Regions from separate parts of the Heyndrickxia sp. FSL K6-6286 genome, predicted to be linked through region 2. Evidence: a T-box and tRNA genes for the amino acid it is inferred to sense, from the RefSeq annotation. Region 2 holds a T-box; the other holds one or more tRNA genes.
The links. The T-box of region 2 lies ahead of leuS (leucine--tRNA ligase). A T-box ahead of a tRNA ligase gene usually reads a tRNA of that ligase, here a tRNA-Leu.
Positions count from the first base shown of each region.

Region 1: it has a tRNA-Leu gene. The T-box ahead of leuS (leucine--tRNA ligase) is inferred to sense a tRNA for this amino acid. The anticodon was not compared.

Region 1 covers NZ_CP152029.1:4,897,606-4,904,027, reverse strand. Annotated here, with positions in the region: gene MHI39_RS24625 (Tex family protein) at 1-899, shown strand, start outside; gene cmpA (cortex morphogenetic protein CmpA) at 1,092-1,205, opposite strand; gene MHI39_RS24615 (SprT family protein) at 1,297-1,764, shown strand; tRNA gene MHI39_RS24610 (tRNA-Asn) at 1,841-1,915, shown strand; tRNA gene MHI39_RS24605 (tRNA-Ser) at 1,919-2,009, shown strand; tRNA gene MHI39_RS24600 (tRNA-Glu) at 2,027-2,098, shown strand; tRNA gene MHI39_RS24595 (tRNA-Asp) at 2,118-2,194, shown strand; tRNA gene MHI39_RS24590 (tRNA-Gln) at 2,230-2,304, shown strand; tRNA gene MHI39_RS24585 (tRNA-Lys) at 2,512-2,584, shown strand; tRNA gene MHI39_RS24580 (tRNA-Leu) at 2,625-2,709, shown strand; tRNA gene MHI39_RS24575 (tRNA-Leu) at 2,769-2,854, shown strand; tRNA gene MHI39_RS24570 (tRNA-Arg) at 2,915-2,991, shown strand; tRNA gene MHI39_RS24565 (tRNA-Pro) at 3,005-3,081, shown strand; tRNA gene MHI39_RS24560 (tRNA-Gly) at 3,101-3,174, shown strand; rRNA gene MHI39_RS24555 (16S ribosomal RNA) at 3,311-4,863, shown strand; rRNA gene MHI39_RS24550 (23S ribosomal RNA) at 5,287-6,422, shown strand, end outside.
Region 2 covers NZ_CP152029.1:1,525,933-1,532,354, reverse strand. Annotated here, with positions in the region: gene MHI39_RS07675 (processed acidic surface protein) at 1-853, opposite strand, end outside; gene leuS (leucine--tRNA ligase) at 1,087-3,501, opposite strand; T-box leader at 3,651-3,870, opposite strand; gene MHI39_RS07665 (MFS transporter) at 3,955-5,148, opposite strand; gene MHI39_RS07660 (hypothetical protein) at 5,429-5,599, opposite strand; gene MHI39_RS07655 (YtzC family protein) at 5,609-5,884, opposite strand; gene MHI39_RS07650 (class I SAM-dependent methyltransferase) at 6,052-6,422, shown strand, end outside.

The sequences.
Region 1 (6,422 bases), 1.9 Mb from region 2:
ATCTTGCCCGAGAAGAATTCCCTGATTTTCAAGTTGAAGAAAGAAGTGCAGTCTCTATAGCGAGAAGATTACAGGATCCACTAGCCGAATTAGTAAAAATAGACCCGAAATCTGTCGGTGTAGGCCAGTATCAGCACGATGTTTCTCAAAAAAATCTAAATGAATCTCTTACTTTTGTTGTAGAAACAGCGGTTAACCAAGTAGGTGTTAATGTAAACACGGCTTCCTCCTCCCTATTACAATATGTATCAGGATTGAGTAAATCAGTTGCCAATAATATAGTTAAATTCAGAAATGAAGCGGGGAAAATTAATAATAGAAATCAACTAAAGTCGATTCCACGTCTAGGTGCGAAAACCTACGAACAATGCATTGGTTTCTTGCGAATTATTGATGGTGATGATCCATTAGATAAAACACCTATCCATCCTGAAAACTACGATGCTGTGAAAAAGCTATTAAACAAAATCGATTGTACAGTGGCAGATATAGGTGGGGAGAAGTTAAAGACTGCTCTTGAATCGATTTCATTAAGTAGCCTATCCGATGAACTAGGTATTGGTGAACTGACATTGAAAGATATTATCGATGCCTTAAACCGTCCAGGACGTGATCCGCGTGATGAGTTGCCTCAACCGTTACTTAAGAAGGATATATTGAAATTAGAAGATTTAAAAGTAGGTACTGAAATGCAAGGTACTGTTCGAAATGTAGTTGATTTTGGGGCATTTGTCGATGTAGGTGTAAAAGAAGACGGCCTTGTTCATATATCAAAGCTAAGTAATAAATTTGTTAAGCATCCATTAGATGTAGTTGCTCTAGGAGATATAGTAACTGTATGGGTAGAGAATGTGGATGTACAAAAAGGAAGATTATCATTAACGATGCTACCAAAATAAAAGGCGTGTTATCACACGCCTTTCTTTATTGGCGTAGTAATAAAGATTCGAATCATTTATTTAGTTGAACTTCAGGTAAATTCCTACTCCTTGAATTTATCAATGTAGGAATCTGAAAATGTAAGGGTGTAAAGTACCTTTTTGTCATTTCATTAATAATAAGTGAGGATTGTCTAGAAAGTTGTTTCAGCTTTAATTTTGAAGTTTATTTTGATAGAAGAACCAACATTGGTTAAGTAGTTTGATTTGGTAATGATCTTTTTCTGAAAAGGCTTTTCGAATTTGGTTTTGAAACCATGTCGGCATAACATCAAGTCCTTCCTTAATAAAAAGTAGGTTAATACCTAGTATATGCTATAATAGGTTGTCTTGTTCGTTCGAAAAAGGGGTGAAAATAATGAACAATGATCAGCTTCAAGATTTGGTTGAAAGATTATCATTGCAATTATTTGGAAAGACATTTAAACATAAGGCATTATTTAATCCAAGGCTTCGAACAACAGGAGGAAGATACTTATTAAGCTCCCATAATATTGAAATCAATAAAAAATATTATGATGAATTTGGAGAAGCGGAGCTAATTGGGATAATCAAGCATGAGCTCTGTCATTACCATCTTCATTTAGAGGGAAGGGGCTACCAACATAGGGATTCAGATTTTAAAAAGCTACTTTCAGCTGTCGATGCTCCAAGATTTTGTACCCCATTATTAACGAAGAGTGTTAAAAAAACAACTCTAGACTATGTATATATTTGTACTGATTGTCATACACTATTCAAACGTAAAAAGCGGATGAATATTAACCGATATGTATGTGGGAAATGCCGTGGAAAGTTAATGTTAATTAGTGAAAAAAGATCATAAAATAAATTTTAAAAAACTAGTTGACATTGTGATTGATTCTAATTATAATTTTAAGAGTCGACAAGATGATTGTCATTCCGCAGTAGCTCAGTGGTAGAGCTATCGGCTGTTAACCGATCGGTCGTAGGTTCGAATCCTACCTGCGGAGCCATATGGGGAAGTACTCAAGTGGCTGAAGAGGCGCCCCTGCTAAGGGTGTAGGTCGCGTAAGCGGCGCGAGGGTTCAAATCCCTCCTTCTCCGCCAGTAAAACTATTGAATGTGGCCCGTTGGTCAAGCGGTTAAGACACCGCCCTTTCACGGCGGTAACACGGGTTCGAATCCCGTACGGGTCATTTTTAAAAAAATATATTTGGTCCGGTAGTTCAGTTGGTTAGAATGCCTGCCTGTCACGCAGGAGGTCGCGGGTTCGAGTCCCGTCCGGACCGCCATTTAAAAACAAAAATGGTTTTTGATAAATACATATTGGGCTATAGCCAAGTGGTAAGGCAACGGACTTTGACTCCGTCACTCGTTGGTTCGAATCCAGCTAGCCCAGCCATTTTTTTATTTTGGTAAGGAAATAAAGAAATATAAAAATAGTATGAGCCATTAGCTCAGTTGGTAGAGCACGATCGAGTAAGCTGCGTAGCAATACAACAGCGTACCAATCGAGTTGCATCTTGAATAAACTTTCTGAGATTGGGACGTCGTAGATGCACAATTTGTTCTAAGGTGCATATCTATAATAGCTTGAATTTAATAGTAAGAGCCATTAGCTCAGTTGGTAGAGCATCTGACTTTTAATCAGAGGGTCGAAGGTTCGAGTCCTTCATGGCTCACCTTTGTTTTTGTGAAGTAAAGTAACTTAACTTTCATAACGCGGGTGTGGCGGAATTGGCAGACGCACCAGACTTAGGATCTGGCGCCGCAAGGCGTGGGGGTTCGACTCCCTTCACCCGCACCAAAAAAATCTTGACTTTTATCTAGCAGTTTGTTATCATATCTTATGTCGCTTTTTTAAATGCGGTCGTGGCGGAATGGCAGACGCGCTAGGTTGAGGGCCTAGTGGTGGCAACACCGTGGAGGTTCAAGTCCTCTCGGCCGCACCAAAGATTATATACAGGCAAAAGAACTGAAGTTTTTGCAAAGCAAAATATCTTTCCGTGATTGCGCCCGTAGCTCAATTGGATAGAGCGTCTGACTACGGATCAGAAGGTTATGGGTTCGACTCCTATCGGGCGCGCCATTATATATCCTAACGGGAAGTAGCTCAGCTTGGTAGAGCACATGGTTTGGGACCATGGGGTCGCAGGTTCGAATCCTGTCTTCCCGACCATTACAAATTTGAATATTATGCGGGTGTAGTTTAGTGGTAAAACTACAGCCTTCCAAGCTGTTGTCGTGGGTTCGATTCCCATCACCCGCTCCAAAAAAAAGTTGTTGACATCAACTTAAAAAGATGTTAAGATATAAAAGTTGTTAAAGAAATAGATTGATCTTTGAAAACTGAACAAAACGAAACGTCAATGAATTACTTTTATTTATAAAGAGCTATATCAAACATCTTTTTGGAGAGTTTGATCCTGGCTCAGGACGAACGCTGGCGGCGTGCCTAATACATGCAAGTCGAGCGAATCTGATGGGAGCTTGCTCCCTGATGATTAGCGGCGGACGGGTGAGTAACACGTGGGTAACCTGCCTGTAAGACTGGGATAACTCCGGGAAACCGGGGCTAATACCGGATAACTTTTTTCTTCGCATGAGGGAGAATTGAAAGATGGCCTCGGCTATCACTTACAGATGGACCCGCGGCGCATTAGCTAGTTGGTGAGGTAACGGCTCACCAAGGCGACGATGCGTAGCCGACTTGAGAGGGTGATCGGCCACACTGGGACTGAGACACGGCCCAGACTCCTACGGGAGGCAGCAGTAGGGAATCTTCCGCAATGGACGAAAGTCTGACGGAGCAACGCCGCGTGAGTGATGAAGGTTTTCGGATCGTAAAACTCTGTTGTTAGGGAAGAACAAGTATCGTTCGAATAGGGCGGTACCTTGACGGTACCTAACCAGAAAGCCACGGCTAACTACGTGCCAGCAGCCGCGGTAATACGTAGGTGGCAAGCGTTGTCCGGAATTATTGGGCGTAAAGCGCGCGCAGGCGGTTTCTTAAGTCTGATGTGAAATCTTGCGGCTCAACCGCAAGCGGCCATTGGAAACTGGGAGACTTGAGTGCAGAAGAGGAGAGTGGAATTCCACGTGTAGCGGTGAAATGCGTAGAGATGTGGAGGAACACCAGTGGCGAAGGCGACTCTCTGGTCTGTAACTGACGCTGAGGCGCGAAAGCGTGGGGAGCGAACAGGATTAGATACCCTGGTAGTCCACGCCGTAAACGATGAGTGCTAAGTGTTAGAGGGTTTCCGCCCTTTAGTGCTGCAGCTAACGCATTAAGCACTCCGCCTGGGGAGTACGGCCGCAAGGCTGAAACTCAAAGGAATTGACGGGGGCCCGCACAAGCGGTGGAGCATGTGGTTTAATTCGAAGCAACGCGAAGAACCTTACCAGGTCTTGACATCCTCTTGACCTCCCTAGAGATAGGGATTTCCCTTCGGGGACAAGAGTGACAGGTGGTGCATGGTTGTCGTCAGCTCGTGTCGTGAGATGTTGGGTTAAGTCCCGCAACGAGCGCAACCCTTGACCTTAGTTGCCAGCATTCAGTTGGGCACTCTAAGGTGACTGCCGGTGACAAACCGGAGGAAGGTGGGGATGACGTCAAATCATCATGCCCCTTATGACCTGGGCTACACACGTGCTACAATGGATGGTACAAAGGGCTGCAAGACCGCGAGGTTTAGCCAATCCCATAAAACCATTCTCAGTTCGGATTGTAGGCTGCAACTCGCCTACATGAAGCCGGAATCGCTAGTAATCGCGGATCAGCATGCCGCGGTGAATACGTTCCCGGGCCTTGTACACACCGCCCGTCACACCACGAGAGTTTGTAACACCCGAAGTCGGTGAGGTAACCTTTTGGAGCCAGCCGCCGAAGGTGGGACAGATGATTGGGGTGAAGTCGTAACAAGGTAGCCGTATCGGAAGGTGCGGCTGGATCACCTCCTTTCTAAGGAATATGGAAAACCACTTACGTGGTTCAGACGTCTTCTGTTTTGTTCAGTTTTGAAAGGTTAATCCTTTCAGTTTAATAGAGGTGAATTAGAAGCGAGAAGGTCGAGGAAGCAAGCGAACGAGCACCGGAACGTATAAACATACGTGAGGATGTGAGTGAGTGCGCTGACGAAGAGATTCGAAGCTTATCATTCGCCGGATTGTTCCTTGAAAACTAGATAATATTAAGAAGTAACCAAGTAATAACCGAGAATCGCCACTTTATGGATGAATCCATTAAGTAGTTTTTAAACTGAAAGGGCAAGGAGAAGCGAGAAGATCGAGGAAACGAACGAAGGAGCACCGCAGCGTATTACACATACGTGAGGATGCGAATGAGTGAGTTGACGAAGAGATTCGAAGCTTATCATTGGCCGTAGGTTAAGTTAGTAAGGGCGCACGGTGAATGCCTTGGCACTAGGAGCCGATGAAGGACGGGACTAACACCGATATGCTTCGGGGAGCTGTAAGCGAGCTTTGATCCGGAGATTTCCGAATGGGGGAACCCACTGCCCGTAATGGGGTAGTATCCTTACTTGAATACATAGAGTAAGGAAGGCAGACCCGGGGAACTGAAACATCTAAGTACCCGGAGGAAGAGAAAGCAATTGCGATTTCCTGAGTAGCGGCGAGCGAAACGGAAGAAGCCCAAACCAAGAGGCTTGCCTCTTGGGGTTGTAGGACACTCTATACGGAGTTACAAAGGAACGGAGTAAATGAAGAGGTCTGGAAAGGCCCGTCAAAGAAGGTAACAACCCTGTAGTTGAAACTTCGTTCCCTCCAGAGTGGATCCTGAGTACGGCGGGACACGTGAAATCCCGTCGGAAGCAGGGAGGACCATCTCCCAAGGCTAAATACTCCCTAGTGACCGATAGTGAACCAGTACCGTGAGGGAAAGGTGAAAAGCACCCCGGAAGGGGAGTGAAAGAGAACCTGAAACCGTGTGCCTACAAGTAGTTAGAGCCCTATGCTTTATGCAGGGTGATAGCGTGCCTTTTGTAGAATGAACCGGCGAGTTACGATTTCATGCAAGGTTAAGCTGAAGAGGCGGAGCCGCAGCGAAAGCGAGTCTGAATAGGGCGATCAAGTATGAGGTCGTAGACCCGAAACCAGGTGATCTACCCATGTCCAGGGTGAAGGTAAGGTAACACTTACTGGAGGCCCGAACCCACGCACGTTGAAAAGTGCGGGGATGAGGTGTGGGTAGCGGAGAAATTCCAATCGAACTTGGAGATAGCTGGTTCTCTCCGAAATAGCTTTAGGGCTAGCCTTAAGGTAAGAGTCTTGGAGGTAGAGCACTGTTTGGACTAGGGGCCCTCATCGGGTTACCGAATTCAGACAAACTCCGAATGCCAATGACTTATCCTTAGGAGTCAGACTGCGAGTGATAAGATCCGTAGTCAAGAGGGAAACAGCCCAGACCACCAGCTAAGGTCCCAAAGTATACGTTAAGTGGAAAAGGATGTGGAGTTGCTTAGACAACCAGGATGTTGGCTTAGAAGCAGCCACCATTTA
Region 2 (6,422 bases):
TTGTTTCAAGCTTGGTTAATTCATTCAATGTTATTGGTTTTTTATCTGTACCTTTTACTAAATAGAACTTAGCATCTAGTTTAAATAATGCTAAGATTTCTTGATATGCTTGAATAATCTCTTGAATCTGATCGTCTGATAAATCTGTCTCGCTTTCAAAATCCCCAATCGCCATCATACGCTCAGAAATGGCTTCAAGCTTTTGCTCCATTTTTTCATCCATATCAATGGACATAAAATGATTCAGCAAATTTTCAACTTCATCATCTGTTATCCCAATTTCTTTAAAAATATCAGAGAATATCTCTGAATCATCTGTATAAGCAAGAATTGCATTATCGAGGTCTTCAATATATTTGTATTGGTCGATAGAATCTCCATTACTTGAAAGTAATTCTATTAGTTCCTCATAGCTCATATCATAATCTTCTAATAAAGATTTTAGATTTTCCTTCGTGATTGGTGTACCGATATAAAAAGAAATGGTCTCATCTAAAGTATTGATAAAACGATAAACATCATTTAGATTATCCTCTTTATCTATTTCTCCATTTTCTACTAAGAAATCCTTAAGATCTGCTTCATCTTTAAATTGATACTCTACGATTAATTTTTGTAAATTATCATTATTAATAGGTTCTCCTAGAAACTCCTTCAATTCAGCCACCGAAGAAAATGAATCAATATTTTCATCATAAAAGTATTCTAAAAAGTCATTCAATTCTTCCTCTGACATATCAATATCTTCAAAATATGACATGAGCTCCTCTTCAAAAGATGCTGCCGAACTTAAACTTGGTAAAAAATTTAAACATACAATAAATGCTGTGATAAATAAAAAAATCTTTTTCAACTTTTTTCCCCCATTATTATTAAATAAATACTTTCATACTATAAGCTAGAAAATTTTTTTAAGATAGTATTGATTTTTTTATTTCGTTTATGTAAAATATCAAATATTTTTTTCACCATAAAAAAAGGGCAGAAACCTTAATAAATAAGGATTCTGCCTTGTAATCAAATTATAATCTTTCACAAAAACAATCATTATTCTACCTGTATTTCCCTTTAATTCCATCATTTTTATTAGTTTGCAACAATGTTAACTAGCTTTCCAGGGACAGCAATCACTTTACGGATCGTTTTTCCATCAATCAATTCTTTTACTTTTTCATCCTCCATTACGAATGCTTCAAGTTGTTCACGAGAAATTTCGCTTGAAACCATCATTTTCGAACGGACTTTACCATTAAGCTGTACAACGATTTCAACTTCTGCATCAACTAGTTTCGATTCATCGAAAATTGGCCATGCTTCATAAGTGATTGTACCTTCATGCCCTAATTTACTCCATAGTTCCTCAGCAATATGTGGGCAAATTGGTGAAAGTAATTTAACGAAGCCTTCAATATATTCTTTCGGTAGAACATCAGATTTATATGCTTCATTAATGAATACCATCATTTGTGAAATTGCTGTATTAAATCCAAGTTGATTAAAGTCTTCCGTTACCTTTTTCACCGTCTGATGATACACTTTTTCAAGCACATCAGAATGTCCTTGCTGAACTTTGCTTGTAATTTCACCTGTTTCATCAACAAGTAAGCGCCACACACGGTCAAGGAATCTTCTTGCACCATCTAATCCGTTGGTTGACCAAGCAATCGATGCATCTAAAGGTCCCATAAACATTTCATATAGACGTAATGTATCTGCTCCATGACTATCAATGATATGATCTGGATTAACAACATTTCCTTTTGATTTACTCATTTTTTCATTGTTTTCTCCAAGGATCATCCCTTGATTAAATAATTTTTGGAATGGTTCTTTAGTTGGAACAACACCGATATCATACAAGAATTTATGCCAGAAACGTGCATATAACAAATGAAGAACAGCATGCTCTTGACCACCAATATAAATATCAACAGGAAGCCATTTTTTTAATTTTTCAAAGTCTGCCAAGGCATTTTCATTTTTAGGATCTACATAACGTAGGAAATACCAACTGCTACCTGCCCATTGAGGCATTGTATTTGTTTCTCGACGACCTTTTTTACCAGTAGCTGGATCAACAACATTTACCCAATCACTAGCATTCGCAAGTGGTGATTCTCCTGTTCCAGATGGTTTGATTTCTTTCATTACTGGGAGTGTCAACGGAAGTTGATCTTCAGGAACAGTAGTCATTGTTCCATCTTCCCAATGAATAATAGGAATTGGTTCACCCCAATAACGTTGACGGCTAAATAACCAATCTCTTAAACGGTAAGTTATTTTTTTCGTTCCTATATTTTTTTCTTCGAGCCACGCAATCATCTTCGAAATAGCGTCTTCTTTGTTTAATCCATCAAGGAAACCAGAGTTGATATGTTCTCCATCTCCTGTATATGCCTCTTTATCCACGTCGCCACCAGCAACAACTGCTTTAATTTCTAATCCAAATTTCTTCGCAAACTCATAATCGCGTTCATCATGTGCTGGAACTGCCATAATTGCTCCTGTCCCATAACTCATTAGAACATAATCAGCAATCCAAATTGGCATTTTTTCATTATTGACTGGATTAATTGCATACGCTCCTGTAAAAACACCTGTTTTATCTTTCGCTAAATCTGTTCTTTCTAAATCGCTTTTTGATTTAATTTGCTCAAGATAATTTTCAATCGCTTGCTTTTGTTCCTCTGTTGTAATGTCATTAACGAGCGGGTGTTCAGGTGCTAAAACTGCATAAGTAGCGCCAAACAAAGTATCTGGACGAGTTGTAAATACTGTGAAATTTTTACCTGTGCCTTCAATAGTAAAAGTTACTTCAGCACCCTCTGAACGGCCAATCCAGTTACGTTGCATATCCTTTAGATTTTCTGGCCAATCAACGTCTTCTAAATCATCAATTAAACGATCCGCATAAGCAGTAATTTTAAGCATCCATTGTTTCATAGGACGACGTTCAACAGGGTGGCCGCCACGTTCACTCTTACCATCGATAACCTCTTCATTGGCAAGAACTGTCCCAAGAGCTGGACACCAGTTAACAGGAACTTCATCGACATAAGCAAGTCCTTTTTCGTATAGCTTTAGAAAAATCCATTGCGTCCATTTATAGTAATTAGGGTCAGTTGTATTTACCTCACGCTCCCAATCATATGAGAACCCTAGCTCTTTTATTTGACGAGTAAACGTATTAATATTATGCTTTGTGAATTCCACTACATCGTTACCTGTATCAATTGCATATTGTTCGGCAGGTAATCCGAATGCGTCCCATCCCATTGGATGAAGTACATTATATCCTTGCATTCTTTTCATTCTTGATACAATATCTGTTGCAGTATATCCTTCTGGATGACCAACATGAAGACCCACACCAGATGGATAAGGAAACATATCTAATGCATAAAAATTAGGCTTATTCTCGTCTTCAGTTGTTTTAAATGTTTTATTCTCTTCCCAAAACTTTTGCCATTTTTCTTCAATTTCATGATGATTAAAACTCATGTAAAATCCTCCTTCTTTATCAATGACCCTTTTCTCAGTTAAATAAAGAGTTGCCTTTTACTTAACTTAAATAGTTAAACTTACCTAACTAGCAACAATGTTTAAGAATAGAGCCTTAAAAAACAATATAAAAAGCCTCTCATCCCTATTAAAGGGACGAGAGGCTGTATATTCTCCCGCGGTACCACCCAAATTAGTGTAAACCACTCACTTCATTCATCCTTAACGCGGAAAACGGCAAATATTACTTAATTGATGTTCACATTTGCAACTCCAAGGTGAGTTCATGATGTTCCTGATTGGCTTGCACCGACCGCCAACTCTCTTATCAAGGAGATCATCACTACTATTCCTTCTCAACGTTTAGCTATCTGATAATTGTATTCACCATTGTAACCAATATTATACTTATTATCAAGTACATTTTACTATTTTAATTATAAATAGTCTTCCTTACATAGGTATGGATTGTTTATCTACTTTTGATTTTGATTTAAGTGGGCGATCATATATTAATGATAAGATAATGGAAACGATTAGTAATACAATAAGAGCTTTAAATAATAATGACATACTATATACATCCACTAAAATTCCGCCCAATAATGGACCAATCATTCTCCCACCCGTTGCTGTACTATTAACAATTCCTTGGAAAAATCCTTCTTTTCCTTTAGGTGCTAACTTATCGGCTATGGTTGGTACAGTTGGCCATACAAACATTTCTCCAATGGTAAGTATAATCATCGCAGTTAAGAATCCTTTAAAATCAGAAGCAAAACTGGCAATTCCAAATGAACACATAAAAATAACAATACCTGTAATAATTGGACCTTTTAGATTTGTACCGAACAGTTTCATTATAGGATTTAACAATGGTTGACCAAGGACAATTAATGCACCATTTATTGTCCACAACATACTATATTGACTTAAGGAAATGTTAATTTCTTGTGTATAAGTAGCAATCGTTGACTGCCATTGAACATAACCAACCCAACACAATAAATAGCCTGCACATAAGATCATTAAAGAAATAAACTTTGTTTTGTTCTTAATTGGTTTTTTCTCATGAATAACAGAGGTATGATTCCCTTGTTCGGATTTTATATTGCGATATCCAAAAAATGAAATGAAGAAAAAAACAATAAACATAAGTAAATTAGCAATAAAAATATAATCAAAGGAAAAGGAAGCTACAAAACCTCCTAATGCTGAACCGACTGCAACTCCAAAATTCTGTGCAATGTAAATAGCATTGAATGCCTTTCTTCCTCCCTCTTTCCAAACGGAGCCCGCCATTGCAAAAATAGCTGGAGGAATAATCCCTGAGCCAAACCCGATAACAGTTAAAAAGATTGCATATGTTGGCCATTCATGCCAAAAAGTCATACCAATCAAAGAAAATATGGTGATAAATACTCCAATTAATATCGTACGATAACCACCAAACTTATCATAAAAACTTCCACCTAATAAATTTCCTAGTACACTTGCAGCAGAATTTAACATTAATACGATACCTGCCACAGATAAAGATTTCCCTAGATGATCATGCATGTAGATAGCATTTAAAGGCCATAAAAAAGAAGAGCCCGTTACATTTACCATCATACCGATTACCAACATCCATAATGACTTTGGCATGAAACCGCCCCCTCCCCCATTATTTATATAAGTACTAAATAAATTCACTTAAATTATTTATTAGTACATGAGTTATTTAACTTAATCTCCTTAATCACCTTCCCAATTTTATTCCTTTTCGCTACACTCTACAAGTACCAATCAACCAAGAATGTAAACACATAATATTCAGTTAAATAAGGTTGATCTTTCCTATATTTTATTTATAGTAAATTCTACAAACAGAAAGGGTCGACTCAATGAAGATGCTTCAAACACCTTTTTGAGTCAACCCTATAATTTAATCTGGCTTTTCTATACGTTGTTTTGAGCGGATTGGTTGGCTTTTTTTTGCATTTTGTTTCTTCAGTTGTTTTACTGGATCATACTCCCTACCTAACTCCATATCTTGATTATTGATGCCATTTTTAGTTTTTTGTTCTGGATTATTTGCCTTCGATCTTTTTTTCATGATATCCTCCTATATTGGCCGATCATGATTTAACAAAATCATTTGATTTTGTATTTGTTGAAGTTGTAATCTCATCCGATGTAATTGTTCCCTTTGCTGTGAATTCGCACTGTTTGATAGTTGGGCTAACTCATTATAGGAATTCTCCAAACCTTGGAGAGCATCTTGATATTCATTATCATAATAATGTTCCTGACGACTTCCCTCAATAAACTGTTCTTTTGCATATTGAATAGCTTCTTCACATTTTTGGATATGTTCACCAACCGATTGTCTAGTGGCCAACTTCATCCCCACTTTCATATGCTTTTTGAAGCAATCGCTTCTTCTTTATTTTGTTCATTTATATACTTACTATGTTGGCAATCGAAGGAATCAAGATTAGACTGGTTTGATTGTACATGATAAAATTTGAATGATTTTTATATTAATTTTGAAATTGGAGATTTGCCATGAAACTTATGAAAGTAATTGATTTTGCTCATAGCTTACTAAAGGAAAGTGTAACGAAGAAGGAAATAGTTGTTGATGCCACTGTTGGAAATGGCTATGATACTGAATTTTTAGCAAATTTAGTTGGCCCTGAAGGTAGGGTATTTGGATTTGATATCCAGAAAATGGCTATCGAACAGGCAAAAAGGTATTTAGCTGAAAAAACATGTACTGAAAATATAGTACTGATAAATAAAGGTCATGAAACACTTAAAGATTCGATTCCAGAACAATATCATGGGCAAGTTGCAGGAGCAATCTTTAATCTAGGTTATTTACCTGGTGGGGATAAACAAATTATTACTCATGGGAATACAACCATAAATGCCCT